Regions from separate parts of the Streptomyces sp. NPDC058576 genome, predicted to be linked through region 1. Evidence: riboswitches for the same ligand, from Rfam matches in the RefSeq annotation. Region 1 holds a riboswitch; each other region holds the start of a gene.
The links. A riboswitch is a leader RNA that binds a small molecule or an ion and turns the genes downstream of it on or off. The one in region 1 is predicted to bind cyclic di-AMP.
Positions count from the first base shown of each region.

Region 1 (6,868 bases):
CAGATAGGCGTCGGGGTCGGAGGAGAGCGCCAGTTGCAGGGCCGGGTCGAGGGTGCCGGAGCGGTACTGCGCGGTGGCCAGCGAACCGAGCGCGTGCCGGGCGGTGTTGAGACGGTCGGTGCGTCGGGCGGCCTCGTCGGTCAGGGCCTCGACGGTGCGGGTGGCGGTGGCCGCCTTCTCCTTCGCCCCGTTGTACTTCTCGGTGGCGACCTCGGCGTCGTGGTAGAGCCGGTCGACCTTCGCCTTGACCTGGGCGGCGGTGGGGGCCGGTTCGGCGGGGGCCGCGCCCGCCCCGGTGACCGAGCCGGCGGTGGCGGCCCCGGCGAGCGCCAGGGTGGCGGCGGTGCGGGCAGCAGGGCCGGTGAGCGGGCGCTGCTTGGGTTTTCGGTGAGCTGACCTGCGGTGCGCTGCCACGGGGGCGGCATCCTTCCTGTCGGCTGCCCACCGGGGATGGCGGCGGGTCCGGGATGGACGCTAATCCCGGCGCGGAGAAAAGAGTCGCCATGACAGCTATTGCCCTGATGTGACGTTTCGCCGGTCACCGATGACCGAAGCGCTCAAGGAAGGCTTGCCTCACTGACAGGTCCACCTTTGGCCATGGCTAGGCTCCCGAGCCATGGACGTACTCATCAATGTCTTCGTCGCCCTGCACATCATCGGCATCGCCTCCCTGCTGGGCGGCTTCCTGACGCAGATGAAGGCCATGGGAGAGGGCACCGCCCGCTTCGGCCCGGCCATGCTCCACGGAGCTCTGACCATGCTCGTCACCGGCGTCGCCCTCGTCGGCCTCAACCAGGCCGACGACCAGGCCGTGAACAACGTCAAGATCGGCATCAAGCTGGCGCTGCTGGTCGTGATCCTCGCCCTCGTCTACGTCAAGCGGGACGAGGAGAAGGTCGACAAGGGCGCGTTCATCGCCGTCGGCGGGCTGACGGTCGTCAACATCTTCATCGCCACGGTCTGGACCTGAGACCGGCCCAGGGTCTCCGGGGGCGGCCGCTCACGGCCCGCCCCCGGCCCCGCACGCGTGACTACGCCGGGCGCACGCTCCCGTAGATCGGCATGTAGTAGATCGACTCCTCGCGCACGTTCGCACCCGGCTTCGGGGCGTGGATCATCATCCCGTCGCCCTTGTAGATGCCGACGTGGCTGATGTCGTCGTAGAAGAAGACCAGATCCCCGGGAAGCAGATCGGACGTGGCGACCCGGGTCCCGACCTCGACCTGGTCCCAGGTCGTCCGGGGCAGCGTCACACCCGCCTCCCGCCAGGCCGCCTGCGTCAGCCCCGAGCAGTCGAAACTGGAGGGGCCCGACGCCCCCCACACGTACGGCTTCCCGATCTGGGCGCGGGCGAAGGCCAGCACCTTCTCCGCCTTGGCGGCGTAACCGCTGCCCGTACCGGAGCCGGAGCCGGAACCCGTGCCCGTACCGGAACCGGGGCCCGTGCCCGAACCGCCGCCGGACTCCTTCGCGGCCTCCTCGCGGGCCTTCTCCTCCGCCTCGGCCCTCTCCTTCGCCTCGGCGGCCTGGCGGGCGGCCAGCTTCGCCGCCTTCTCCTTGGCCTCGGCCTCCTTCTTGCGCTCCAGCTCCGCCAGCCGCGCCTTCTCCTCGGCGGTCAGCCGGGAGAGCAGGCCGCGGGCCTCGGTGAGCTTGGCCTGCACGTCCTTCTTGCTGGAGGCGAGCGTGGCCTGCGTCTCGGTGAGGGTCTCCAGGCTCTTCACCGCCTCCGCGCGCTTCTTCGCCGCCGAGGCCTGCTGCGTGCGGAACTCGGCGACGGCCCGCTGCTGCCGCTCCGTCGCCCGGTCCATCAGCCGGCTCTGGTCGAAGTACCCCTGCGGGTCGTCCGCCAGGAAGAACGTCGCCGTGGGCGCGATGCCGCCGTTGCGGTACTGGGCCGCCGCGTAGGAGCCCAGCGCCCGGCGCGCCTCGTTGATCTTCTCGGTCCGCTTCGCCACGTCCGAGAGCAGCGTGTCGACCTTCTTCTGCTGGGACGCGGAGGCGGACTTGGCCCGGTTGTACTCCTGGGTCGCGGTGCCCGCCTGCCGGTACAGGGCGTCGACCTTCTTCTGGACTTCCTCGATGGCGGGCTTCGGCTCCGCGGGCGCGGCCGTGGCGCTCTGCGTGGAGAGAAGCGTCACGGAGGCCAGCGCGGCCGTCGTCAGCCCGACGGCAGGGGTGGTGGTGCGCACCTTCGTGCGCGGCTTGCGATGCGATGCCAAGACCGGCATCTCCTTCCGTGGACCGCCTACCGGGTTAGCTGTCGGGTTCGGACGGAACGGAAGGCTGTCCTACGGTCCGGATACGGGCTCACGGACCGATTCACCCCGGTTCTGCGTGTGGGTCCCCGGTTCCGAACTGCCTGGAGGGCAGGACGGATTCGGCAGAGGTGTCCGTTAGGCGCGGTTCGCCTCAGGGAGGTACGGATCACCTGACCGAGCACGCTAGCCAAAGCGCCCCGCCGCTGGGAAGGACGATGAGCGATATGCCCGATACATTTTCGTGACCTTTCCGGATCGGGCCGCCCTCACCCCCTCCGACCGGGTGCTCCTTCACGGAACGTGGACGTCCGTTCTCCGTGCGTACCCGGTACGGGCGTGTCGGCGGGCGGTGCCGGAGCCCGCTTCCGACCGCTTCTGGGCTTCGGCGGAAGGTTGTCAGTCCGGCCGCCTAGACTCGGGAGGCGATGAGCAGCCTCTTTGACGACAATTTCCTGACCGGCCTCCAGCCCGCGGAGGACGGCCCCCCGCCGCCCCCCGAGGACCACGCGCCCGAAGCGGTGCCGGAGGGACTCTTCGAGGGCGTCTACGACGCGCCCCCGCCACCCCGGGACGGTTACTACCGCGACGGTCACCCGCGCCCGGTGATCGACTCCGCCGCGCTGCTCGACGGGCTGAACACCGAGCAGCGCGCCGCCGTCGTGCACGCCGGATCCCCGCTGCTCATCGTCGCCGGGGCCGGCTCGGGCAAGACCCGGGTGCTCACCCATCGCATCGCCCACCTGCTGGCCGAGCGCGGGACGCACCCCGGGCAGATCCTCGCGATCACCTTCACCAACAAGGCCGCCGGCGAGATGAAGGAGCGCGTCGAGCAGCTGGTGGGCCCGCGCGCCAACGCCATGTGGGTCATGACCTTCCACAGCGCGTGCGTCCGCATCCTGCGCCGCGAGTCGAAGAAGCTCGGCTTCACCTCGTCGTTCTCGATCTACGACGCCGCCGACTCCAAGCGCCTGATGGCCCTGGTCTGCCGCGATCTCGACCTGGACCCCAAGCGCTACCCGCCGAAGTCCTTCACCGCCAAGGTCTCCAACCTCAAGAACGAGCTCATCGACGAGGAGACCTTCGCCGGACAGGCCGCCGACGGCTTCGAGAAGACCCTCGCCCAGGCCTACGCGCTCTACCAGGCCCGGCTGCGCGAGGCCAACGCCCTGGACTTCGACGACATCATCATGACGACGGTCCACCTCCTCCAGGCCTTCCCGGACGTCGCCGAGCACTACCGCCGCCGCTTCCGCCACGTCCTCGTCGACGAGTACCAGGACACCAACCATGCCCAGTACACCCTGGTCCGTGAGCTGGTCGGCCCGGCCGGCGAGGCCGACGCCCCCGCCGAGCTGTGCGTGGTGGGTGACGCGGACCAGTCGATCTACGCCTTCCGGGGCGCGACCATCCGCAACATCCTCCAGTTCGAGGAGGACTACCCGAGCGCGACGACGATCCTGCTGGAGCAGAACTACCGCTCCACCCAGACGATCCTCTCCGCCGCCAACGCCGTCATCGAGCGCAACGAGAGCCGCCGCCCCAAGAACCTCTGGACCAACGCCGGCTCCGGCGCCCGCATCACCGGCTATGTCGCCGACACCGAGCACGACGAGGCGCAGTTCGTCGCCGACGAGATCGACCGGCTGACCGACGCGGGCGACGCCAAGGCGGGCGACGTCGCCGTCTTCTACCGCACCAACGCCCAGTCCCGTGTCTTCGAAGAGATCTTCATCCGCGTCGGCCTGCCCTACAAGGTCGTCGGCGGCGTGCGCTTCTACGAGCGCAAGGAGGTCCGGGACGTCCTGGCCTACCTCCGGGTCCTCGCCAACCCCGAGGACACCGTCCCGCTGCGCCGCATCCTCAACGTCCCCAAGCGCGGCATCGGCGACCGCGCCGAAGCCATGATCGACGCCCTGTCGCTGCGCGAGAAGATCTCCTTCCCGCAGGCCCTGCGCCGCGTCGACGAGGCGTACGGCATGGCCGCCCGCTCGTCCAACGCCGTCAAGCGCTTCAACACGCTGATGGAGGAGCTGCGCACGATCGTCGAGTCCGGCGCCGGGCCCGCCGTCGTGCTGGAAGCGGTCCTGGAGCGCACCGGCTATCTCGCCGAACTCCAGGCCTCCACCGACCCGCAGGACGAGACCCGCATCGAGAACCTCCAGGAACTCGCCGCCGTCGCCCTCGAATTCGAGCAGGAGCGCGGCGACGAGGAAGGCGCGGGCACGCTCGCGGAGTTCCTGGAGAAGGTCGCGCTCGTCGCGGACTCCGACCAGATCCCCGACGAGGACGAGGACGGCTCCGGCGTCATCACGCTGATGACCCTGCACACGGCGAAGGGCCTGGAGTTCCCGGTCGTCTTCCTCACCGGCATGGAGGACGGCGTCTTCCCGCACATGCGGGCCCTCGGCCAGACCAAGGAGCTGGAGGAGGAGCGCCGCCTCGCGTACGTCGGCATCACCCGCGCCCGCGAACGGCTCTATCTGACCCGGGCCGCGATGCGCAGCGCCTGGGGCCAGCCCTCGTACAACCCGCCCTCGCGCTTCCTGGAGGAGATCCCGGAAGCGCACCTGGACTGGAAGCGCAAGGGCCCGATGGCCGCCCCCGCCGGGCCCACCTCCGGCATCACGTCCTCGCTCTCCTCCTCCCGCTCCCGCTCCGGCCCCTCGGGCTTCGCGACCCGGCGCGGCGCGGAGAAGCCGACGGTCGCCCTGGCGGTCGGGGACCGGGTCACGCACGACCAGTTCGGTCTGGGCACGGTGACGGCCGTCGAGGGCCACGGCGACCAGGCCAAGGCGACGGTCGACTTCGGCGACGAGCGCCCCAAGAAGCTGCTCCTGCGGTACGCGCCGGTCGAGAAGCTGTAGGACGAGCGAGGGGGGAGGGCTTCGGCCCTCCCCCCTCGCTCTCCTGCCGTTCCGTCAGGTCGGGTTGACGCCCTTGCTGCGCAGCCACACCAGCGGGTCGATCGCCGCGCCGCCGCCGGGCCGGACCTCGAAGTGCAGGTGCGGACCGGTGGAGTTGCCCGAATTCCCGGAGTACGCGATGACGTCACCGGCCTTCACCGGGCCCGAGCGGATCTTGGTGCTGCTGAGGTGGCAGTACCAGGTCTCGGTGCCGTCGGCGGCGGTCACGATCGCCATGACCCCGTAGGCGCTGTTCAGCTGGGTGCGCACGGTGCCGTCGGTCGCGGCCATCACCGGGGTGCCGTACGAGACGGGGAAGTCGATGCCGGAGTGCACGGACATCCAGTTGACGCCCGCCTGACCGTAGTAGGCGCTGAGCCCGTGCTGCTTGACCGGCAGGACGAACTTGGGTCGCAGCGCCTCACGGCGTGCGGCCTCCTCCTCGCGCTTCTTCTTCTCCGCCGCCTGCCGCTCCCGCAGGTCGATGCGCTCCTGGGTGCGGCTCGCGCGCTCACGGAAGTCGTCGCTGCCCTCGGAGAGCTGCTCCAACTGGCTGTCCAGCCGGTTGTTCGCGGCGACCGGCTTGACCGTGCTCGGGTCGGCGACCGCCAGCGAGGTGGTCGTCTCCTCCGGCTTCTCCTCGCCGCCGGGCATCCCGCCGACCGAGGCGGCGGCGATCCCCGCGACGCTCATCACACAGGCGGAGGGCACCGCGACGGTCAGCAGGGCGGAGCGCTTGGCGGGGGTACGACGGCGGGCCCGGTTGCGCGGGGCGGGGGCACGGACCGCGGAGCGGTTCCCGGAGTGCGGGGCGGGGGAGTCGCCCCCGGCGTCCGGCTCCGGGGTCACGTCCGGGACGGCGTCCGGCGCGAAGTCGTGGGCGAGAGCGGCGAACTCGGCGGTGGAGGACGGGTCGGCGACCGGCTCCCTCGCCTCGTGGTCCGGCTCGGCGGACGCCTCGGGTGCCGTCGCGTCGGCCGACTGCTGTTCGTACAGCGGGTACGACGTCTGTTCGAGTTCGTACGCGGCGTCCCCGGGCGTGGCGCCGGTGTTCCAGGCGGTCGCGTCGTAGGCGCCCGTGTCGTACGCGGCCGTGCCGTAGGCGCCGGTGGTGGCGTACGTTCCTGTGTCGGCGGCGACGGGCGCCGTGCCGTACGCGCCGACCGGATACGCCCCGGTCTCGTAGGCGTCCGCCCCGTAGGCGCCGCCGGTGCCGTACGCGGTGCCCGCCGGGTACGAACCGGTGTCGTAGGCGCTCGTCTCGTACGCCCCGGTGCCGTACGCCTCCGTGCCGTACGCCTCCGCCGCGAAGGTCTCCGTGGCGAACGTCTCTGTGGCGTACGCGGCGTCGGTGCTGTACGGGGCGGCGGGGAAGCCGGTGGTGGGGAACGCGCCGGTGTCGGCGGTCGCCCACTGGCCGGTCAGGTCCTGGTCGGCGACCTGCTGCCAGGCCCCGGAGGTGTCCCACTGCTGCGGGGCCTGCTCCTGGGCGGCGTAGCCGTCGTAGGTGAGCGTCTGCTGTGCGGCGGCGTTCCACGTGGCGGAGTCGTACGAACCGCTGTGGTCCGGCTGCCCGGTCGCGTACGCGGTGTCGAAGCCGGCGCCGTAGGTGCTGTCGCCGTATCCGGCGGCGGGGTGACCCGCGTCGTAGCCGGTGCCGTGGCCGCCCGGAAGTGAGCCGAAGAGCGGGTCGGTGTCGAAGCTGCC
Region 1 covers NZ_JBHXPF010000004.1:106,021-112,888, reverse strand. The annotation lists gene ACFWRV_RS04780 (NlpC/P60 family protein) at 1-414, opposite strand, end outside; gene ACFWRV_RS04775 (hypothetical protein) at 617-970, shown strand; gene ACFWRV_RS04770 (NlpC/P60 family protein) at 1,032-2,219, opposite strand; cyclic di-AMP (ydaO/yuaA leader) riboswitch at 2,227-2,393, opposite strand; gene pcrA (DNA helicase PcrA) at 2,684-5,122, shown strand; gene ACFWRV_RS04760 (peptidoglycan DD-metalloendopeptidase family protein) at 5,177-6,868, opposite strand, start outside.

Region 2 (6,868 bases), on a different contig from region 1:
GCCGATCCGGACCGGCCCCTGTCGCTCTACATCAACTCACCCGGCGGCACCTTCCAGGCGATGGCCGCGGTCTACGACACGATGCGGTTCCTGACCTGCGAGGTGGAGACCTTCTGCCTGGGGCAGGCGGGCTCCTACGCGGCGGCCCTGCTGGCGGCCGGGGCAAAGGGGCGTCGACATGCACTGCCCGGCGCGCGGGTAGTCATTCAGCAGCCCGCGCTGGAGGAGCCGATGCGGGGCCAGCCGTCCGACCTGGAGATCCACGCGCGCGAACTGGTGCGCACCCGCGAGATGTTCGCGGCCATGCTGGTCCGGCACACGGGCCGGACCGCGGAGCAGGTCACCGCCGACATCGAGCGCGACACCATCCTCGACGCGAAGGCCGCCCTCGCCTACGGGCTGGTCGACCACGTCGTGGAGAACCGCTGACTCTCCCGGCCGCCGTACGACGCGAGGGGAAACGCCGATGGAGCCACCCGAGTTCCCGCCCCTGCCCGCGCTGACCCGCGCCGAGGGCGAGTTCGTCGACTGCTATCTGGCCGTGCTCGACCAGGTGGGCCGGATCAACCCGGCCCACGGCGGCGACACCTACAGCGCGCTGCGAGCCGCCCAGGCCCTCGCCTCCGGCGCGGCGGCCCTGCGCGACGCCCTGGCCCTGATGCACGAGCGGGGCGAGTCGCGGCTCCACGCGGCCACCCTGGCGCGGGCCCTGCGCGTCCTGGACGGGGAGCGCCGGGCGGGCCGGGTCGCGATGCCGCCGACGGTGAACTGACCCGCTCCGCACCCGGAAGCACGATACGGAGACGGCCGGAAGCGCCTCACGGGGCTGGGGCGAGCGCCCCGTTGGAGCGGGCAGAACGGCCTCACGGGGTCGGGGCGGGCGCCTTGTTGGAGCGGGGAGGACATCAAACGGGGGCGGACCGGTCGCCCGCCGCACGACACGCCCGGTCCCGCGATCGATTTGCCTCGCTCGTTCGGCGTAGGAGATCACCCGCGCGAGCGACTGCTCAACTTGCGTTCGACGCCCGGCCCGTACTCGAAATGCGCCCTTTCGTCGCTGGTACGAGGGTGTGCGCCCGGCTCGTCGGCGAGCGCGAATCGGGCCTGTCCACCTGAATGGATCAGTGGTGAGGAGACTCACAAACCACCGTTTCAGCTCGGAAATCCGGCACGGAGTGCGTCAAGATCCCTGGGACGAACAGCCCCCGCCACCGCGGCGGGGCGGTCCGGGCGGACGCCGAGTCCTGCCGCCGCCCGGATGACTGGTCGACAGAAGTGGATCGGCAGGAGTGGAGGACCCGAGCACAACGGGCCGACCGGGAGACCGGGAAGCCCTCGGGGTGAAGCCGCGTCAAGCGGCCGGGCAACTTCGCCAGCCCGAACCCGACAGGTCATCCTTCACAGGCGGCTGACGAAGGGTTGCGCATGTCTGCGCAGGTTCATGTCCCGTCTCTGTTCGCCCGGGTCGGTACGGCCTCGGTGCTCACCCTGGCCGTGACGTCCACGATGCTGGCGCCCGGCATGGTGAGCGACGCCGAGGCCGCCGCTCACTCGACGAAGGCCCTGAAGGTCGCCGCGTCGAAGAAGGGTGCTCCCTACAAATACGGAGCGGCCGGCCCCAGCCGTTTCGACTGTTCGGGCCTGACGGTCTACTCGTTCAAGAAGGCCGGCAAGAAGCTTCCCCGCACCGCACAGCAGCAGTACAACAAGACCCGCCATATCGCGAAGTCGCAGCGCAAACGCGGCGACCTCGTCTTCTTCCATTCCGGGCGCAGCGTCTACCACGTGGGCATCTACGCCGGGGCCGGGAAGATCTGGCACTCCCCCAAATCGGGGGACGTGGTGCGACTGGCGAAAATCTGGTCCAAGAGCGTCTGGTACGGAAGGGTCCGCTGACCTCCGGCCGGACGCTCTTTCCGTGCGGGAGTCACGGGCGGCCGCTGAGGGCGCCCGCGACGTCCTCAGCGCAGCAGCGGGCCGGTGACCAGGGCGAGTCCCAGACCGGTGAGCGCCACACCGCTGCCGCCCTCGATCGCGCGGGCGGTACGCGGTCGGCGCAGCCACCGGCCCAGCCGGTCCACGAGCAGGGCCACGGCCGGGAACCAGATCAGCGCCAGCACCACCACGAGGGCCGCGAGCAACAGGGTCCGGGGCAGGGGCGGCTGGCCGTCGGGCACGAACTGCGGCAGCAGACTGAGGAAGAGGACCGGGGCCTTGGGGTTCAGCGCGTTGGTCAGGAACCCCTGGCGCACCGCGCGTCCGAACTCGCCGGGCACGGGCCGCCCCGGCGCGTCCTCGGGAGTTCCGTCGCCGTCCGCCGCTCCGCGACGCCGGATCGCGTACAGCGTGCTGATCCCGAGGTAGAGCACGTACGCGCCGCCGAGCAGCTGGACGGTGCGGAAGAGCACGGGCATCGTCACGAGCACCGCGGCGAGTCCGGCGACCGCGAGTGCGGTGTGCACCAGCAGCCCCCCGGCGACGCCGAGCGCGGTGGCCAGGCCGGCGGCGCGTGAGGCCAGGGCGTTGCGTACGACGACGGTGAAGTCGGCGCCGGGCAGCGCGACCATACCGGCGGCGACCCCCGTGAAGGCGATCAGTTGTGCGTCCATGAGGTCCACCTTGGACCGGCGGAGCCTTTAGCGTGTACTTGCAATCTTCTGGGTCTACCTAAAGGAACGCTTTCATGTACGACCCGACACGGCTCGCGGCACTCGTGGCGGTCGCGGAGGCCGGATCGATCACCCGGGCCGCCGCCCGCCTGGGCTACACCGCGCCCGCGCTCTCCCAGCAGCTGGCCAAGCTGGAGCGGGAGGCCGGGGCGGCGCTGCTGGTGCGCCACCATCGCGGTGCGCGGTTGACGGCGGCGGGCGAACTGCTGGCGGGCCGGGCCCGGCGGGTGCTGGACGAGCTGGACCAGGCGCGGCACGAGCTGGCGCAACTGGCCGGGCTCTCGGGCGGCAGGCTGCGGGTGGGGACGTTCACGACGGCCGGGATCCATCTGCTGCCCCCGGTCCTCAGCGCGTTCCGGCGGGCTCATCCGGAGGTCGAGCTGACCGTCGCCGAGTACGAACCGCCCGGCGGGGTCGCCGCCGTGGTCGCGGGCGAGGTGGACCTCGCTCTGACGCATGCCTATGAACCGGCGACGGCGGGCCCCCTGCCGGTGGGTGTCCTCGTCGAACCCCTGCTGGTCGAGGAGCTGGTGCTGGTCACCTCGGCGGGTCACCGGCTCGCCGAGGGCACCGGTCGGCTGCCGGTCAGCGAGCTGGCGGGGCGGCCGCTGATCAGCAGCGCGCCCACTCACCCGCCCCGGCACGGGGTCGAGAGCGCGCTCGCCGAGGCCGGGGCGACGCCCGCGGTGGTCTGCGAATCGCCCGGGTACGCGCTGGTGTGCGCGCTGGTCAGTGCGGGTCTCGGGGTGGCGGTGGTGCCGGAGATGGTCGCCTCGATGGCGGCGGCCCCGCTGTCGGTCCGTCGACTGGAGCCCGCGTCGTTCCGGAGGACCATCTCGGTCGCGCACCGGGGCGACCGGTCGAGCGCGGCTGCCGGGACGCTGCTCGCGCTGCTGCGCAGCGGCTTCGGCCGTGGCGGCACGGCAGCACCGGCGAATCGGCCGTCCGCGGGCTGACGCCCCCGGCTCTCCCCGTGCTCCGCCGGGATCAGCCCTGGACGGCGACGACCCACGGGAGCGCGATCCAGACCGTCTTGCCGCCCTCGGCGGTCGGGGTGACCTGGAGCCGCCCGCCGCGCTCCTTGGCCAGTGCCCGGATGATGACCATGCCGCGCCCGTTGTCCTGCCGTACGGCGGCGGGCAGTCGCTGCGGCCAGCGGGGGTGACTGTCCGTGACGCCGAGATACAGCTCCTCGTCGCGTTCGAGGCGCAGATCCACGGTGAAGGTGGGCGACTGGCCGAAGGTGTGCTGAACGGCGTTGGTGGCCAGCTCCGAGACGATCAGGCGGATGGTGTCGGCGAACTCGCTGTCGTCGGGCAGGCCCCATTGGGTCAGGGTCCTGGCGACATGTCTGCGGGCCGAGGAGACCGAGACCGGATCGCTCGGCAGAGTGACGGTTGCTTCCTGATGGTCTGCCATGGCGACGCCGTCCCTTTCCCGCCCCGGCCGACCGACGGTCGGCCAGGATTGTGCTTCGCGCCAGATTGCCATCGATGCAGCTCCCTGTAACGGGGTTCGGCCAAGATATGCATATATCTGTCGCTCGAAGCGGTGAATTCGGGACCCGTACGGCGTGGGCGGGCGGCACACTGACCTCCCTGCGGGCCGGCCCCGGTGACGGACCGGCCCTTCCCGACAGCAGAAGGAGACCGGCATGCTGCACGGCCCCGTCGTCCGGCGGCGCAAGCTCGGTGAGGAGCTGCGGAGCCTGCGCAGCGCCTCCGGCCTGACCAGCCGGGACGCGGCGCGGCTGCTCGGCTGGCACCAGTCGAAGGTGAGCCGCATCGAGACGGGCGCCAGCGGGGTGACGCCGGCCGACGTTTCGCGGCTGCTGGACGTCTACGCGGTGCGGGACACCCAGTTGCGTTCGCTGCTGGAAGTCCTCGCGGGGTCGGCGGGCGGCGGCGGTTCGGGCTGGTGGCACGCCTACCGGGGGCTGATCCCGCCGCAGTACCGCGACTTCATCAGTCTGGAGTCGCAGGCCAGTACGGTCCGGACGCTGGAGACCTCCGTGGTGCCGGGGCTGCTCCAGACGGCCGGATACGCACGGGCCGTGACCCGAGCCTCACTGGACGGGTTACCGGACGGCCGGCTCGACTCCCTGGTCGAGGTCCGGCTGACCCGCCAGCGGGTGCTGCGCGCGAGTCCGCCGCTGCGGTTCACCGCCGTCCTGGACGAGGCGGTGCTCCATCGCGAGGTGGGTGGGGCGGCGGTGATGCGGGATCAGCTGCACCACCTGATCCAGGTGTCCCAACTCCTGCATGTCCAGTTGCAGGTGTTGCCGTTCTCGGTGGGCGGGTACGTCGGACTCACCAGCCCTTTCGTTATCTTCTCCTTTCCGAACACTTCTGATCTGGATGTGGTCGTTCTTGACCACTTGACGAGTAGCCTCTATCTGGAACGGAAAGAAGACCTTGAGGCGTACAGCTCGGCCTTCCGTACGTTGCAGGCGCACGCGCTGTCGCCCGAACGCTCGCTGGACCTCATCACCGCGATCAGCCGCGGCTAGCGGAACCGGGCCGTCCGGCCGGGTCCCGCCGGACCGTCCGACTGCCCGAGGGGGCCACCATGTCCGACCGTTCCGCACCACAGCCGTCGCCCGGGGCGCCGTCCACCGCGTCGTGGCGGCGCAGCAGCCGCTCGACCGGGATGAACAACTGCGTGGAGACCGCGCTGTTCGGCGCCCTGCTCGCGGTACGCGATTCGAAGGACGTGGACCGGCCGCCGCTGCGCTTCTCGGCGGCGGCCTGGAGCACGTTCGTCACGGGTCTGGGGCCTGCCCGACCCTTCACGTCGTCGCCCGCGGGGCGGCCGCGCGGGGTCAGCTGACCGGAGCGTCCGCCGGCCGGGGAGCGGTGGCGACGATCGTGGCCACCGCGGTCGTGAGCTGCTCCTCGGTCAGGTCGGCGCGGGCGGTGAGCCGCAGCCGGGAGATGCCGTCCGGTACCGACGGCGGGCGGAAGCAGCCCACCGCCATCCCGGCCGTGCGGCAGTCGGCCGCCCAGCGCACCGCCGCGTCCGCCGAGGGCGCCCGGACGGAGACGACGGCCGCGTCGGGCCGGACCGCCCGCAGCCCGGCGGCGGTGAGCCGCGTGAACAGCGCGGTGGCCACCTCACGGGCGCGGGCCGCCCGTTCGGGCTCCCGGCGCAGCACGTCGAGCGCGCCGAGCGCGCCGCCGGCCGCCGCCGGGGCGAGTCCGGTGTCGAAGATGAACGTACGGGCCGTGTTGACCAGGTGGTCGATGACCCGGGCGGGCCCCAGAACCGCTCCGCCCTGGCTGCCCAGCGACTTGGACAGGGTGAGCGTGGCCACGATCCCGTCGCGGCCCGCCAGGCCGGCGGCGGCGAGCGCGCCGCGACCGCCGTCGCCCAGGACGCCGAGGCCGTGGGCGTCGTCGACGAGCAGGGCGGCGTTCGCGGAACGGCAGGCCTCGGCAAGGGCGGGGAGCGGAGCGGCGTCGCCGTCGACGGAGAAGACCGAGTCGGTGACGGCGAGGGACCGGCCGTCGTGGGCCCCGAGCGCCTTGGCGACCGCGTCCGGGTCGGCGTGGGAGACGACGGCGGTCTCGGCGCGGGAGAGCCGGCAGCCGTCCACGATCGAGGCGTGGTTGCCCGCGTCGGAGACGATGAGGGAGCCGCGCCCGGACAGCGCGGTCAGGGCGGCGAGGTTGGCCGCGTAGCCGGAGGAGAGCACGAGGGCCGCCTCGAAGCCGCAGAACGCGGCCAGCTCCCGTTCGAGTTCGGCGTGCAGGGCGGTGGAGCCGGTGACCAGCCGGGACCCCGTCGCCCCCGCCCCCCAGCGAAGGGCGGCATCGGCCGAGGCGGCCGTGACCTCCGGGTGCCGGGTGAGGCCCAGGTAGTCGTTGCTCGCGAGGTCCAGCAGCTCCGGCTCGGCGTCGCGTGGACGCAGCGTGCGTACGAGTCCGGCGGCGGCCCGGCCGCGGGCCTCGGCGTCGATCCAGTCGAACGGGGCGAAGGACATGGGGCGGTCCCTTGGGTAGGCGGGCCTCGGCGGGCGGCTCCGCGCGGACGTCCGGTGCGGACAGCCCGGTGCGGAGGGTCTGGCGCGGCAGGTCTGGGGCGGACGGTCCGGTGCGGGCAGTCCTGTGCGGACGGGCTCTTTGTAGGCAGCCAACAGACCCTAGCCGGGTGCGCAGCAGGTCAGGGTGTGGCAATACACACACCCTCGCCCGGGTCTC
Region 2 covers NZ_JBHXPF010000002.1:271,572-278,439, reverse strand. The annotation lists gene ACFWRV_RS02835 (ATP-dependent Clp protease proteolytic subunit) at 1-429, shown strand, start outside; gene ACFWRV_RS02830 (hypothetical protein) at 467-772, shown strand; cyclic di-AMP (ydaO/yuaA leader) riboswitch at 1,258-1,422, shown strand; gene ACFWRV_RS02825 (C40 family peptidase) at 1,426-1,896, shown strand; gene ACFWRV_RS02820 (LysE family translocator) at 1,962-2,609, opposite strand; gene ACFWRV_RS02815 (LysR family transcriptional regulator) at 2,684-3,625, shown strand; gene ACFWRV_RS02810 (ATP-binding protein) at 3,657-4,088, opposite strand; gene ACFWRV_RS02805 (helix-turn-helix domain-containing protein) at 4,324-5,178, shown strand; gene ACFWRV_RS02800 (DUF397 domain-containing protein) at 5,238-5,498, shown strand; gene ACFWRV_RS02795 (8-amino-7-oxononanoate synthase) at 5,491-6,651, opposite strand.
Region 2: it holds a riboswitch for cyclic di-AMP, as region 1 does, so the genes downstream of both, ACFWRV_RS02825 (C40 family peptidase) here and ACFWRV_RS04770 (NlpC/P60 family protein) in region 1, are expected to answer to the same signal.

Region 3 (6,868 bases), on a different contig from region 1:
CGAGCGGGCCTCGGCGCGCTGTTCGCGGCCGCGCTGGACGGCGAGGGACTTCTCGGTGGGTTCGAGGTCGAGGGTGAGGTGGACGGAGCCGTCCTCGAAGCTGCGGCGCTGGCTGTAGCCGCCGTCCCGGAACACCTTGATCATTTTGTTGTTGGCGGGGAGCACCTCGGCGGCGAAGCGCCGGATGCCGCGCTCGCGGGCGACCGCGGCGATGTGTTCGAGCAGCGCCGAGGCGACTCCGCGGCCCTGGTGGGCGTCCTGGACGAGGAAGGCGACCTCGGCCTCGTCGGCGGGCGCGGAGGCGGGGCGGCCCTGGTCGTTGATGCGGTCGTAGCGGACGGTCCCGATGAACTCGCCGCCGATCGTGACGGCCAGTCCCACCCGGTCGACGTAGTCGTGATGGGTGAAGCGGTGCACGTCCCGGTCGGATAGCCGCGGATACGGGGCGAAGAACCGGTAGTACTTCGACTCGTCGGACACCTGCTCGTAGAAGCTGACCAGTCGCTCGGCGTCGTCCGTGGTGATCGGCCTGATGCGCGCGGTGCCACCGTCGCGGAGCACCACGTCCGCTTCCCAGTGGTCGGGGTACGCGTGATGCGGACTCTGTTCCGGCGTGGGCTCCATGGCCAAAGCGTACGGCGGGGAGCCCGGTCGCGGAGGGATCGGTGCCGGGGCAGTCTGAGGGGGCCCGGACCGGGCAGCCGGACGGGAGGCCGGGCACAGCACCACGCACTGCATGAGAGACTGGTCTAGACAACCGTTGATATGTGAAGGGCAGAACCATGGCTGAGCGCCGCGTAAACGTCGGTTGGGCCGAGGGCCTGCACGCCCGCCCCGCTTCCATCTTCGTCCGTGCCGCCACGGCCTCCGGCGTCCCCGTGACGATCGCCAAGGCCGACGGCAACCCGGTGAACGCCGCCTCCATGCTCGCCGTGCTCGGCCTGGGCGCCCAGGGTGGCGAGGAGATCGTGCTCGCGTCCGACGCGGACGACGCCGAGGCCGCTCTGGACCGGCTGGCCAAGCTGGTCGCCGAGGGTCTGGAAGAGCTTCCGGAGACCGTCTGACCCCTCCGACTCCGGCCCGTCCGGATTCGACCCGTGCGAGAGCCGTGACCCCGTAAAGGGATCACGGCTCTTTCGCTTTCACGAAAGAATCGCGCCTCGATAATTCGGGCAGCGCGAAGGGCGCATTTGGGCATCGCGAATGACGCATTCAGGCAGCGTCAATGACGCATCCGAAATCGCTTCTCTTTGTATACGGCTCTTCTGTTAATGACGGACGCCCGCGGTGTTTACGCCGTGTTGCGAACTTCTCACCGGGGGGACGGGGGCGGCGCGCCGCCCGGGGAGATCCGGGCGGCGGAGCCGGTGGGCGGCGGTGAAGCGTTCCGCGTGCTGGGCGGTCAGCGCCCTCGCCCGTTCCGCGTCGCCGCGCGCCACGGCGTCCACGATCGCGCCGCGCTCGGCCCAGGAATCGACCGGGCGGGACTCCTGCTCGACCGCGTACATCCAGGCGATCTTGTGCCGGAGCTGGGTGAGCAGCGCGATGAGCCCGGGGCTGCCGGAGGCCTGGGCGAGGGTCTCGTGGAACCAGCCGCCCAGCGAGCGCAGATCCTCGCCCTCGCCCCGGCGGGCCCGCTCCTGGCCCAGCCTGACCAGGCCCCGGAGCACCTTCAGATGGGCTTCCGTGCGGCGCTGCGCGGCGCGTGCCGCACCCAGTGGCTCCAGGAGCGTCCGGACCTCCAGGAGGTCGGCCGCCTCCTGCACGGTGGGCTCCGCGACACAGGCGCCGGCGTGCCTGCGGGTGACCACGAACCCCTCGGACTCCAGGGTGCGCAGCGCCTCGCGGACCGGGACCCGGGAGACCCCGTAGCGGCGGGCCAGCAGCTCCTCGGTGAGGCGGCTGCCTCGCTCGTAGACACCGGAGACGATGTCGTCACGGATTGCCGTGCATACCGAATGCGCGGGAATGCGCATGTCCGAACCTCCGCCTTGATCCCCGCGAAACGCGGCCGCCCGACGTCTGTTCCGTGACTCTATGGCAATCCGCCGGAATTTCCGATGGCAGGCCGGAATCCATGGATATCTTCACGCCGGAATTGCTGAAGGCCCCGGCGGGCGCCGGGGCCTTCGGACGGGGGTCACGCGGGGTGCGTCAGACGTTCAGACCGTGCGAGCGCAGGTAGCCGACGGGGTCCATGTCGGAGCCGTAGTCGGGGGTGGTGCGGGCCTCGAAGTGCAGGTGCGGGCCGGTGGAGTTGCCGGTGGAGCCGGAGAGGCCGATCTGCTGGCCGGAGGAGACGCTCTGGCCGACGGAGACGCCGATCGAGGAGAGGTGGCCGTACTGGGTGTACGTGCCGTCCTTCATCCGGAGCACGATGTTGTTGCCGTACGCGCCGCCCCAGCCGGCCTCGACGACCGTGCCGGCGCCGACCGCGACGACGGAACTGCCGGAGGCGGCCTGGAAGTCCACGCCGGAGTGACTGCCGGAGGACCAGAGCGAGCCGCCGGTGTTGTACCCGGTGGTGACGTGGGAGCCGGCGACCGGGAGGTGGAAGGCGTTCAGCCGGGCGCGCTCGGCGGCGCGGGCGGCCCGGGCCTTCTCCTCGCGGACCTCCTTGGCGCGGGCCTCGGCCTTTCGCTCGGCCGCCGCCTTCGCACGGGCCTCGGCCTTTGCCTTGGCCTTCGCCTCGGCGATCGCGTCGGCCTGCTGCTTCTGGGCGCTCGCCTGCGCGTCGATCCGCTCGGCGAGGGTGGCTTCGAGGGAGACGGCCTGGGTGAGGCCGGTGTCGGCGGACTTGGCGGCCTCGGTGTCCGCGGCGAGAGCCGGGGAGGACAGCGAGCCGATGACTCCGGTGGTGGCCAGGGCCGCGATGCCGGCGACCTGGGCGCTCCGACGCGTGAGGCGGCTCGGGGCACGGTGCTTCCCGGTGGCACGGGTGAACGCCATGGAGGGGCTGGTTCCTTTCCTTCCTTCTCGCCTACCGGGTTAGCTGACGGGTTCGGAGCAGGAAGGTCTCCTACGGATTCCCGCGCCGGTTCGCGGCACGGGCCTCCGATTCACCCCAGGGACTGCGTGGGTCCCCGGCTCCCCTAGGCTCGCGCCTGACGGGGACTCGGCGATGACTGCCCGGCGCCGCGGTTGCGGCATACGGGTGACGGACAGCCGAGCCGACGCTAGGCGGGGCGACTTCCCCCCACCAAACGGACAAGGGGATTTGTCGCGCATCCCACAGGGCAGACAGGCAACCTCTCCCCCAAAAATGGGTGAAGTGCACTAAACGGGCAAACAAACAGGACCCCGACGAAATCCCTTCCGTCGGGGTCCTGTTCGCGGCAGTGGTCGCACGGGGGCGGCCGTGTTCCGCGGCGGTGTCAGCCGGTGACGACGGACACCTCTCCGATGCCGAGGGCCTTCACGGGCTCCTCGATCTGCGCGGCGTCCCCCACGAGGACCGTGACCAGCCGGTCCACCGGGAAGGCGTTGACCACGGCGGCGGTCGCCTCCACGGTGCCGGTCTCGGCGAGCCGGGCGTAGAGGTGGGCCTGGTAGTCGTCGGGGAGGTGCTGCTCGACCTGGTCGGCCAGCGTGCTCGCGACGGAGGCGGCGGTCTCGAACTTCAGCGGGGCGACGCCCACCAGGTTCTGAACGGCCGTCTCGCGCTCGGCGTCGGTCAGCCCCTCGGCGGCCAGCTTCCGCAGAACCTTCCAGAGGTCGTCCAGGGCCGGTCCGGTGGACTCGGTGTCCACCGAGCCGCTGATCGCGAGCATCGCCGCGCCGCCCGAGTCGGGGCCGCTGGAGCGCAGCACCTGGGCGAAGGCGCGCACCCCGTAGGTGTAGCCCTTCTCCTCGCGCAGCACCCGGTCCAGCCGGGAGGTGAGGGTGCCGCCCAGGCAGTACGTGCCGAGCACCTGTGCGGGCCACACGCGCTCGTGCCGGTCGGCGCCGATCCGGCCGATCAGCAGCTGGGTCTGGACCGCGCCGGGGCGGTGCACGATGACCACGCGGCCGGTGTCGTTCGCCGTGATGGGCGGCACGGGGCGGGCCTGGCCCGCGTTGCCCGACCAGTCTCCGAGGGTCTCCGCCAGCAGCGCGTCCAGGTCGATGCCGGTGAGGTCGCCGACGATCACGGCCGTCGCGGTGGACGGGCGGATGTGGGCGTCGAAGAAGGCGCGGACGGCGACGGCGTCGATCCGCCGGACCGTCTCCTCGGTGCCCAGACGCGGGCGGGACATCCGGGCGGTGGCCGGGAACAGCTCCTTGGAGAGCTGCTTGGCGGCCCGCCGGGACGGGTTGGCGTGCTCGTGCGGGATCTCGTCGAGGCGGTTGCCCACCAGGCGCTCGATCTCGCTCTCGGCGAAGGCCGGGGCCCGCAGCGCCTCGGCGACCAGACCGAGCGCCTTGGCCAGCCGGGAGGCCGGGACCTCCAGGGAGACCCGGACGCCGGGGTGGTCGGCGTGCGCGTCGAGCGTGGCGCCGCAGCGCTCCAGCTCGGCGGCGAACTCCTCGGCGCTGCGCTTGTCGGTGCCCTCGGAGAGCGCCCGCGACATGATCGTGGCCACGCCGTCCAGGCCGTCGGGCTCGGCCTCCAGGGGCGCGTCCAGGAAGATCTCCACGGCGACTACCTGCTGGCCGGGGCGGTGGCAGCGCAGCACGGTCAGCCCGTTGGGCAGGGCGCCGCGCTCGGGAGCCGGGAAGGCCCAGGGGCGGGCCGTGCCGGCGGTGGGCTGCGGGTGGAACTCCATGGCTACTCCAGTCACGGCGGCGTCGCTCACTTGTCCGCCCCCTCGTGCGCGTCGGCGCCCTCGGCGCTTGCTTCGCCCTCGTCGCCCTCGTCCGCCTCGTCGGCCGGCTCGATGGGCTCGTACACCAGCACCGCCCGGTTGTCGGGGCGCAGAGCAGCCTCCGCCGCCGCGCGCACCTCCTCCGCCGTGACGTCCAGGACGCGGCCCACGGCGGTCAGGGCGAGCTGCGGGTCGCCGAACAGGACCGCGTAGCGGCACAGTTCGTCGGCGCGGCCGGCGACCGTGCCGAGCCGGTCGAGCCACTCGCGCTCCAACTGCGCCTGCGCCCGCTCCATTTCCTCGGGCGTGGGCCCCTCGGCGGCGAACCGGGCCAGCTCCTCGTCGACCGCGGCCTCGATCGTCTCGACCTCGACGCCGCCGGACGTCTTGACGTCCAGCCAGCCCAGCGAGGGCGCTCCGGCGAGCCGCAGCAGCCCGAAGCCGGCCGCCACCGCCGTACGGTCGCGGCGGACCAGGCGGTTGTGCAGCCGGGAGGATTCGCCGCCGCCGAGCACGGTGAGCGCCAGGTCGGCGGCGTCGCAGGCGCGGGTGCCGTCGTGCGGGAGGCGGTAGGCGGCCATCAGGGCGCGCGCCGGCACCTCCTCGTGGACCACTTCGCGCAGCTGCTCGCCGATGGTCTCGGGCAGCGTCCCGTCGCGCGGCGGCTGCTTGCCGTCGTGGGACGGGATCGAGCCGAAGTACTTCTCGATCCAGGCGAGGGTCTGCTCGGGGTCGATGTCGCCGACCACCGAGATCACCGCGTTGTTGGGCGCGTAGTACGTACGGAAGAACGCGCGGGCGTCCTCCAGCGTGGCCGCGTCCAGGTCGGCCATGGAGCCGATCGGGGTGTGGTGGTAGGGGTGGCCCTCGGGGTAGGAGAGGGCGGTCAGCTTCTCGAACGCGGTGCCGTAGGGCACGTTGTCGTAGCGCTGGCGGCGTTCGTTCTTGACGACGTCGCGCTGGTTCTCCATGGACTCCTCGTCGAGCGCGGCGAGGAGGGAGCCCATCCGGTCGGCTTCCAGCCAGAGCGCCAGCTCCACCTGGTGGGTGGGCATGGTCTCGAAGTAGTTGGTCCGCTCGAAGCTGGTCGTCCCGTTGAGCGAGCCGCCGGCCCCCTGGACGAGCTCGAAGTGACCGTTCCCCTTGACCTGGCCCGAGCCCTGGAACATCAGGTGCTCGAAGAGGTGAGCCAGACCGGTGCGTCCCTTGACCTCGTGGCGCGAGCCGACGTCGTACCAGAGGCAGACCGCGGCGACCGGGGTCAGATGGTCCTCGGAGAGCACCACACGCAGGCCGTTGGCCAGGCGGTGCTCGGTCGCTGTCAAGCCGCCGGAGCCGGCCTGTGCGGTGGCCGTGTGACCCATGGGCATGTACGTCCCTTCGATCGCGATACTGGACTTCCTGCCAGACCTGCCACTCTAAGCAAGCGCACCGGCACCTGGCGAAGTTCCCGTTCCGTGGATGTTTCCGTCGATGGTGTCGTGGACGCCGACGCTGACGTGCTGCCCGGGCCGCTTCGGACCGGCCTTCGGACGGGTCGAGGTCGGCGTTGTCAGTGCGGCGGTCCACAATGGACCGCGTCACTAGCTCGTGTTGTCCCGAAACAAGCTCAGGTTGTCCGAACAGAATCTGTGAAGGAGTCGCAGCCGCGATGGCCCGCCGTAGCACGAAGACCCCGCCGCCGGACGACTTCGAGGAGAAGATCCTCGACATCGACGTCGTCGACGAAATGCAGGGCTCCTTCCTCGAGTACGCGTACTCGGTGATCTACTCCAGGGCCCTGCCCGACGCCCGCGACGGCATGAAGCCGGTGCACCGCCGCATCGTGTCCCAGATGAACGAGATGGGACTGCGCCCCGACCGCGGCTACGTGAAGTGCGCCCGCGTCGTCGGCGAGGTGATGGGCAAGCTGCACCCGCACGGCGACGCCTCGATCTACGACGCCCTGGTGCGCATGGCGCAGCCGTTCTCGATGCGTCTCCCCCTGGTCGACGGCCACGGCAACTTCGGCTCCCTCGGCAACGACGACCCGCCGGCCGCCATGCGGTACACCGAGTGCCGGATGGCCGACGCCACGTCGCTGA
Region 3 covers NZ_JBHXPF010000046.1:26,076-32,943, reverse strand. The annotation lists gene ACFWRV_RS26920 (GNAT family N-acetyltransferase) at 1-624, opposite strand, end outside; gene ACFWRV_RS26915 (HPr family phosphocarrier protein) at 783-1,064, shown strand; gene ACFWRV_RS26910 (GntR family transcriptional regulator) at 1,269-1,976, opposite strand; gene ACFWRV_RS26905 (M23 family metallopeptidase) at 2,155-2,949, opposite strand; cyclic di-AMP (ydaO/yuaA leader) riboswitch at 2,964-3,131, opposite strand; gene ACFWRV_RS26900 (M16 family metallopeptidase) at 3,375-4,745, opposite strand; gene ACFWRV_RS26895 (M16 family metallopeptidase) at 4,772-6,154, opposite strand; gene ACFWRV_RS26890 (DNA topoisomerase (ATP-hydrolyzing) subunit A) at 6,436-6,868, shown strand, end outside.
Region 3: it holds a riboswitch for cyclic di-AMP, as region 1 does, so the genes downstream of both, ACFWRV_RS26905 (M23 family metallopeptidase) here and ACFWRV_RS04770 (NlpC/P60 family protein) in region 1, are expected to answer to the same signal.

Region 4 (6,868 bases), on a different contig from region 1:
CGGATCCGTTCGGCGCCCAGCTCCTCGATCGCCGCCGCGTACTCGCGGCAGGCCGCGAACGTCCGCTCCAGCGCCTCGGGGGCGAGCCGTCCGGTCCGGTCGACGCCCTGGCCGAGGCGGACGATCGTCATCCGCCGGTCCAGCTCGGTGAAGGAGCCGGTGGCCGGGTCCAGGTCGGCGACCAGGAGCCGGATGGAGTTGGTGCCGCAGTCGATCGCGGCGACCCGGGTCACGCGCCCTTCCCGTCGGCGGGGCCGTCGAGCGGGCGGAAGGCGAAGTGGCCCTCGTCGCCCGCGTCCACCGTCCAGCCGTCACCCTCGCCCGTCGGCGCGCACGGCGTGACGCAGGGGCCCTTGGCCCACCACTCGGGCAGCATCGCGATGGCCTCGTCGCCCAGCGGGTTCACCCCGGGCCCGGCGGCCAGCGAGTGGCCCACCAGAACGTGCAGGCACTTCACCCGGTCCGGCATGCCGCCCGCGCTCGGGAAGCCCTCCAGGACCTCGATGGCGTCGCGGCGGGTGATGTAGTCCTCGTGCGCGGCCCGGTAGGCGTCCGCCAGCCCCGGGTCGGTCTCCAGACGGGCCGTCATCTCCTTCATGACCCCGTTGGCCTCCAGCGTGCCGATCGCCGAGGCCGCCCGGGGGCAGGTCAGGTAGTACGTCGTCGGGAACGGCGTGCCGTCCTCCAGACGCGGCTGGGTCTCCACCACGTCCGGGTTGCCGCACGGGCAGCGGTGCGCGATGGCGCGCAGACCGCGCGGCGGGCGGCCGAGCTGCTGCTCGAACGCGGCGATGTCCGCGTCGGTGGGCTGGGTGGACTCGGTCTGCGGAGGGGGCGTTTCCATGCCTGCCTTGGTTCTGCTCGAAAGCTCGTAGAAGGGGGTTGCGGGTCGGTCAGTCGCGGTCGTCACGGTCGGCGCTGTCCACGCCGTCCCAGAGGTTCGAGTGCCAGGGGCGGTCGCTCGCACCCGGCTCGCCGCGGCGGTCCCGGGCCGCGTCGGGGTCGGCCACGGTGTAGCCGGTCTCCCCGGGGAGGACGTAATGGAGGTGCTGGCGGGCCAGACGCTTGATGTACGCGTCGTCCTGGAGCCGCGCCTTCTCGTCCCGCAGCTCCTCGGTGCGCCGCTCCGCCTCCTGCGAGAGCCGCTCCTGCTCGGCGATCTCGTCGCGCTGGGAGACGTACTGCCGCATCGGGTAGGCGAGCGCCACCACCAGGGAGCAGACCACCAGCGCCAGGAACGCGGCCCGGCCGGTGAGCCGGGAGCGGCGGGCCTGGCGGCGGTTCTGGGATCGGTACACGCGGGCCGCGGTCTGCTCGCCGAGCAGTCGCAGCCTGGTCGCGGTGGAGAACCGGTCGCGGTCCTTCCCGGCCATGTCTCCCCGCCTCCCAGAGCTTGTCGTCAACCTGCCGTCGTCGCCCGAAGGGCGGCAAGCTCTTACGCACGTCCGTCCCCGCACACGGTACGGGACCGGGTGCGGGGACGGGCGGAGGCTACCGTCTCGGGCCTGTGGGTCAGCCCTTGAAGCGCGGGAAGGCGGAGCGGCCCGCGTACACCGCGGCGTCGTCGAGGATCTCCTCGATGCGCAGCAGCTGGTTGTACTTGGCGACGCGGTCCGAGCGAGCCGGGGCGCCGGTCTTGATCTGGCCGCAGTTCACGGCGACGGCGAGGTCGGCGATGGTGACGTCCTCGGTCTCGCCGGAGCGGTGCGACATCATGCACTTGAAGCCGTTGCGCTGGGCCAGCTCGACGGCGTCCAGGGTCTCGGTCAGCGAACCGATCTGGTTGACCTTCACGAGCAGGGCGTTGGCGGAGCCCTCCTCGATGCCGCGGGCCAGGCGCTCGGGGTTGGTGACGAAGAGGTCGTCGCCGACGATCTGCACCTTGGAGCCGATGCGGTCGGTGATGACCTTCCAGCCGGCCCAGTCGTCCTCGTACAGCGGGTCCTCGATGGAGACCAGCGGGTACGCGGAGACGAGCTCCTCGTAGTACTCGGTCATCTCGGCGGCCGAGCGGGACTTGCCCTCGAACTCGTAGACACCGTCCTTGTAGAACTCGGACGCGGCGACGTCGAGCGCGAGTGCCACGTCACGGCCCGGGACGTAACCGGCCTCGGTGATGGCCTCGACGATGAGGTCCAGGGCGGCGCGGTTGGACTCCAGGTTCGGGGCGAAGCCGCCCTCGTCGCCGAGTCCGGTGGACAGGCCCTTGGTCTTGAGGACCTTCTTCAGCGTGTGGTAGATCTCCGCGCCCCAGCGCAGGGCCTCGGAGAAGGACTCCGCGCCGATCGGCGCGATCATGAACTCCTGGATGTCCACGTTGGAGTCGGCGTGCGAGCCGCCGTTCAGGATGTTCATCATCGGAACGGGCAGCAGGTGCGCGTTCGGGCCGCCGAGGTAGCGGAAGAGCGGCAGGTCGGACGCCTCGGAGGCGGCGTGCGCGACGGCCAGCGAGACGCCGAGGATGGCGTTCGCGCCGAGCGAGGCCTTGTTCTCGGTGGCGTCCAGGTCGAACATCGCCTGGTCGATGAGGCGCTGCTCGGTGGCGTCGTACCCGACGAGCTCCGGGCCGATCTGCTCGATGACGGCGAGGACGGCCTTCTCGACGCCCTTGCCCTGGTAGCGGTTGGGGTCACCGTCGCGAAGCTCAACAGCCTCGAACGCACCGGTGGAGGCGCCGGACGGAACGGCAGCACGACCCGTGCTGCCGTCGTCGAGGCCAACCTCGACCTCGACCGTGGGGTTGCCCCGGGAGTCGAGGATTTCCCTGGCTACGACGACGTCGATGGACGGCACGAGGCATCTCCTTCTGGGATCTGACACTGGTTGTGCAGGGTCACTGTGGCCTTGCGACACGAGCCTATCCGGCCCGGCCGCGTCGGCCGGCCGACCGCCCGCCTCCTGGGACGAAAAAGGACCCAAGAACCTGCATCACGGGACAAAACTCTAGAAATCTACTGAGCGGTAACACCAAGAGGTGAACACATGCGGACCTCCGGACGCCTGCCGCTCACGCAGAACCCGGCCCGACGCGCTGGGGGGAAGAGCGCGCCGGGCCGGGAAGCCGTGCGAGGGGAAGTGCCGCCGGACCCTTCCCCTCCGGGGAGGAGAGACGGCGATTACTTCAGGTGGAGCTGCTGACCCGGGAAGATCAGGTCCGCTTCCTTGACGATGTCGTCGTTGAGCTTGAAGAGCTTGCTCCAGCCGCCCTTGACACCTTCCTTGTCGGCGATCTTGCTCAGGGTGTCGCCGGCCTTGACCTTGTACTCGCCGTCGCCCTTCTGGACCTTCTCGCCGGTCGGGGTGGTGACGGTCTTCTTGCTCTCGGCCTCGGGGGCCTCGCGCTGCTCGCTGCGCGTGGTGGGCTGCTCGGCCTGGCGCTCGGGCTGCGCCTGCTCGGGCTTGCTCTCGGACTGGCCGGAGCCGCCGGGGTTCACGCCCGGGTCCACACCGTCGTTGGTGAGGCCGCCGGCGCCGGCGCAGGCCCAGGCGCCCGGGCCCTGCAGGTCGAGAAGCTTCTCGGCGGCGGCGATCTGCTGGTCCTTGGAGGCCAGGTCGGCGCGCGAGGCGTACTGCGTACCACCGGCGGCGGCCCAGCTGGACTGCGAGAACTGCAGTCCGCCGTAGTAGCCGTTGCCGGTGTTGATGGACCAGTTGCCGCCGGACTCGCACTGGGCGACGGCGTCCCAGGTCTCGACGGAGGCGGCGGAGGCGTTGGTCGCGCCCATCAGCGGGACGGCGACGGCGGCACCGGCGACACCCGCGAGGGTGGCGATACGGGTGACCTTGGACGGGCGGCGGTGCTTGCCCTTGCTGTTCAGCAGCATGGAACGAATCTCCTCACCGACGCCTACGAGGTGAGCTGTCGGGTTCGGGCTGATGAGTTGCCCGGTCGCGCGGTCTTGCGCACGACTTCACCCCTAGCCGGTCCCGTACGTCCCCGTCTTCTCGACGAGGCGTCCGGACCCGGCGGCTTACCTGGGTCCCCCGCTCCTGCCTACGGCGCTTACGCGTCTGTTCCCTTCGACCGACGGCAGGATTCGGCGTGACGGTCGACGGGGCCCGCGGTGCGAGCGGTTAGACCGTAAACACAGGCAACCCCGACATTCAAAGATGGACATAGGGGGCAATCAGCCCGAACTCGCGGTGGTCGGCGGGTCGTTTCCGCAGGTCGGGGGTGATTCGCCCGGATCGGCCGGGCGAGACGCACGAGTTGAAGCAAAGAGACCCATGTCTCACTTACGCAAAGTGGACATAGGCCTCTTAACTGCCTCTACTTTCGGGGCTTTTTCCCGAATTGCATCAGTTGGCTACGGGCGCCCCGGCGGGCTCCTCGCCGCTCTCCGACGCAGCCTGGCCGGCACTCCCGTCCAGCCCCAGATCCAGGTTCTGTCCGGGCAGGATCAGGTCCGGGTCGGAGCCCAGGAGGTCCTTGTTGGCCTCGTACAGGCCGCTCCAGCCCTGGGGGAGTTCCTGTGCGTCAGCGATCGCCCAGAGGTTGTCGCCGGCCCGCACCGTGTACCCGTCGGCGGTCGCCGCGTCGCCGTCCCGCGCGTCGCCGTCGCCGCGCGAGGCGTGCCGACCGGATTCGCGGGGGCCGTCCCGCCGGTCCGCGTCGGCCTCCTCGGGCGCGGGGGCGCCGCGGTGCTTGCCGCCCTTGCCGTTCGAGGCGTCGGGGGCGGCGGAGGGGTCCGAGGCGTCGGGGGTGCCGGAGGGCGGCGGGTCGGAGGGCGTCACGGAGGAGTCCGGAGCATCGCTCTCCTCCCCCGCACCGTCACCCTTGTCCTTGCCCTTCTCCTTCTGACCCTTGCCGGACTCATCGGTTTCCCCGGACTTGCCGGATTCATCCGCTTCGCCGGTTGCGTCCGCCTCGCCCGTCGGCGAGGCCGAGGGGTCCTCCGACGGATCGGCGGACGGGTCGGGGGACGGCGAGGTGCCCGGGTCGACGCCGGGCAGGCTGCCGTCCACCGCGAGCCCGGAGATCACCGCACAGCTGGGCCACGCCTTCGGGCCCTGGTCGTCCAGGACCTTCTCGGCGACGGAGATCTGCTGCGAGCGGCTGGCGAGGTCGGCGCGGGGCGCGAACGCCGTGCCGCCGTACGCCGACCAGGTCTCCTGCGAGAACTGGAGCCCGCCGTAATAGCCGTTGCCGAGGTCGGCGCTCCACATGCCGCCGCTCTCGCACTCCGCGACCCGGTCCCAGGTGGAGGCCTCGGCGGCGGTTGCGCCGCTCGCACCGAGCAGCGGGATGGCGATGGCCGATCCCGTCACGCCTGCGGCGACGACGATGGCCGGTGCCTGGCGAGGGCGGCGGTGTCTGCCGTTCGCGGAGCCCATGGGTATGCCTTCCGTGCGACTGACAAGCGAGTGACCTGAGCGCCGCGCAGCGGGATTCCGTGGGGATTCCGTGTCTGCGTCGGCGCGCAAGTGACGCGTGAGCAAGGTGCGGCCGACGCGTCGAACCGTGAACCTAGCGGGACTCGAACGTGTGTCACAAGTCGATGCAGCGCAGATCACGTGAAAGTCACAGAGTTGACAGTCCGTCACTTTTTTCGGAACGGCCTCCCGATTCGAACGCGACGGGAAGGGTGCGCAGTCCGCGCATGATGAGCCCGCCGCGCCAGCGCAAATCGGCAGGTTCTTCCGCAAGTCGCAGGTCAGGAAGGCGCCTCAGGAGCGTGGCCAGCGCGGTCTGCCCTTCCAGACGGGCCAGCGGCGCCCCCAGGCAGTAGTGGATGCCGTGCCCGTAACCGAGGTGCTGATTGTCACGCCGTGCGAGGTCCAGAGTGTCCGGATCCGTGAACCGCTCCGGGTCGCGGTCGGCGGCCGCCAGCACCACCAGTACGGGGTCCCCGGCGGCGATCTCCTCGCCGCCCAGGGTCAGCGCCTCGGTGGCGTACCGCCAGGTCGCCATCTCGACCGGCCCGTCGAACCGGAGCAGTTCCTCGATCCCGGTGGTCAGCAGCGCGCTCTCCCCGGCGTTCAGGGAAGCCTGCAGCGCGGCGCGCTGCTCGGGGTGGCGCAGCAGCGCGTACATCCCGTTCCCGATCAGATTGACCGTCGTCTCGAACCCGGCGAAGAGAAGGATGAACGCCATGGCGGCCGCCTCGTTCTCCGTGAGGTGCTCGCCGTGGTCGCTGGCCCGGATCAGCCCGGAGATCAGGTCGTCGCCCGGATCCTCCCTCTTGCGGTGGATGAGTTCGGCGAGATAGCCGCGCATCTTCTTCACCGACCTGGCGACCCCGCCGCGCGGCCCGCCACCGTGCCGGATCATCATGCCCGCCCAGTCCCGGAAGTCGTCCTGGTCCTCGCGCGGGACGCCGAGCAGGTCGCAGATGGCGTAGATGGGGAGCGGGAAGGCGAGGTCGTGGATGAGGTCGGCCTTGCCGTCCTCGATGAACCCGTCGATGAGCCGGTCCGTCAGCTCCTGCACGCGGGGCGCGAACTCCGCGACCCGGCGCGGGGTGAACGCCTTGGACACGAGCCGGCGCAGCCGGGTGTGGTCCGGCGGGTCGATGTTGAGCAGATGCGTCATCAGCTCCGCCTTGCGCTCCCCCGGGATCCCCGTCTTCCCCTTGGCGTGCGGCGACTCGGCGTGGTTGGCCGGGTTCTTGGAGAGCCGCGCGTCGGCGAGCGCCTGCTTGGCATCCCCGTACCGCGTCACGAGCCAGGCCTCGACCCCGCTGGGCAGCGCGGTCCGGTGCACGGGGCGGTGCTCGCGGAGCCAGGCGTAGGCGGGGTAGGGGTCGGTGGCGAACTCCCAGGTGAAGAGTTCGGGGGCGGCCTCGTCAGGGGTGGCGTGGGGGCAGGCGGAGGGCTCGGAGGTGCCGGGGGCGGGGCTGTCGTTCACGCCTTGACGTTATCGGGCGGG
Region 4 covers NZ_JBHXPF010000012.1:33,984-40,851, forward strand. The annotation lists gene ACFWRV_RS12065 (exopolyphosphatase) at 1-233, opposite strand, end outside; gene ACFWRV_RS12070 (DUF501 domain-containing protein) at 230-844, opposite strand; gene ACFWRV_RS12075 (septum formation initiator family protein) at 894-1,373, opposite strand; gene eno (phosphopyruvate hydratase) at 1,513-2,793, opposite strand; gene ACFWRV_RS12085 (transglycosylase family protein) at 3,117-3,824, opposite strand; cyclic di-AMP (ydaO/yuaA leader) riboswitch at 3,830-4,012, opposite strand; gene ACFWRV_RS12090 (transglycosylase family protein) at 4,300-5,334, opposite strand; gene ACFWRV_RS12095 (cytochrome P450) at 5,522-6,847, opposite strand.
Region 4: it holds a riboswitch for cyclic di-AMP, as region 1 does, so the genes downstream of both, ACFWRV_RS12085 (transglycosylase family protein) here and ACFWRV_RS04770 (NlpC/P60 family protein) in region 1, are expected to answer to the same signal.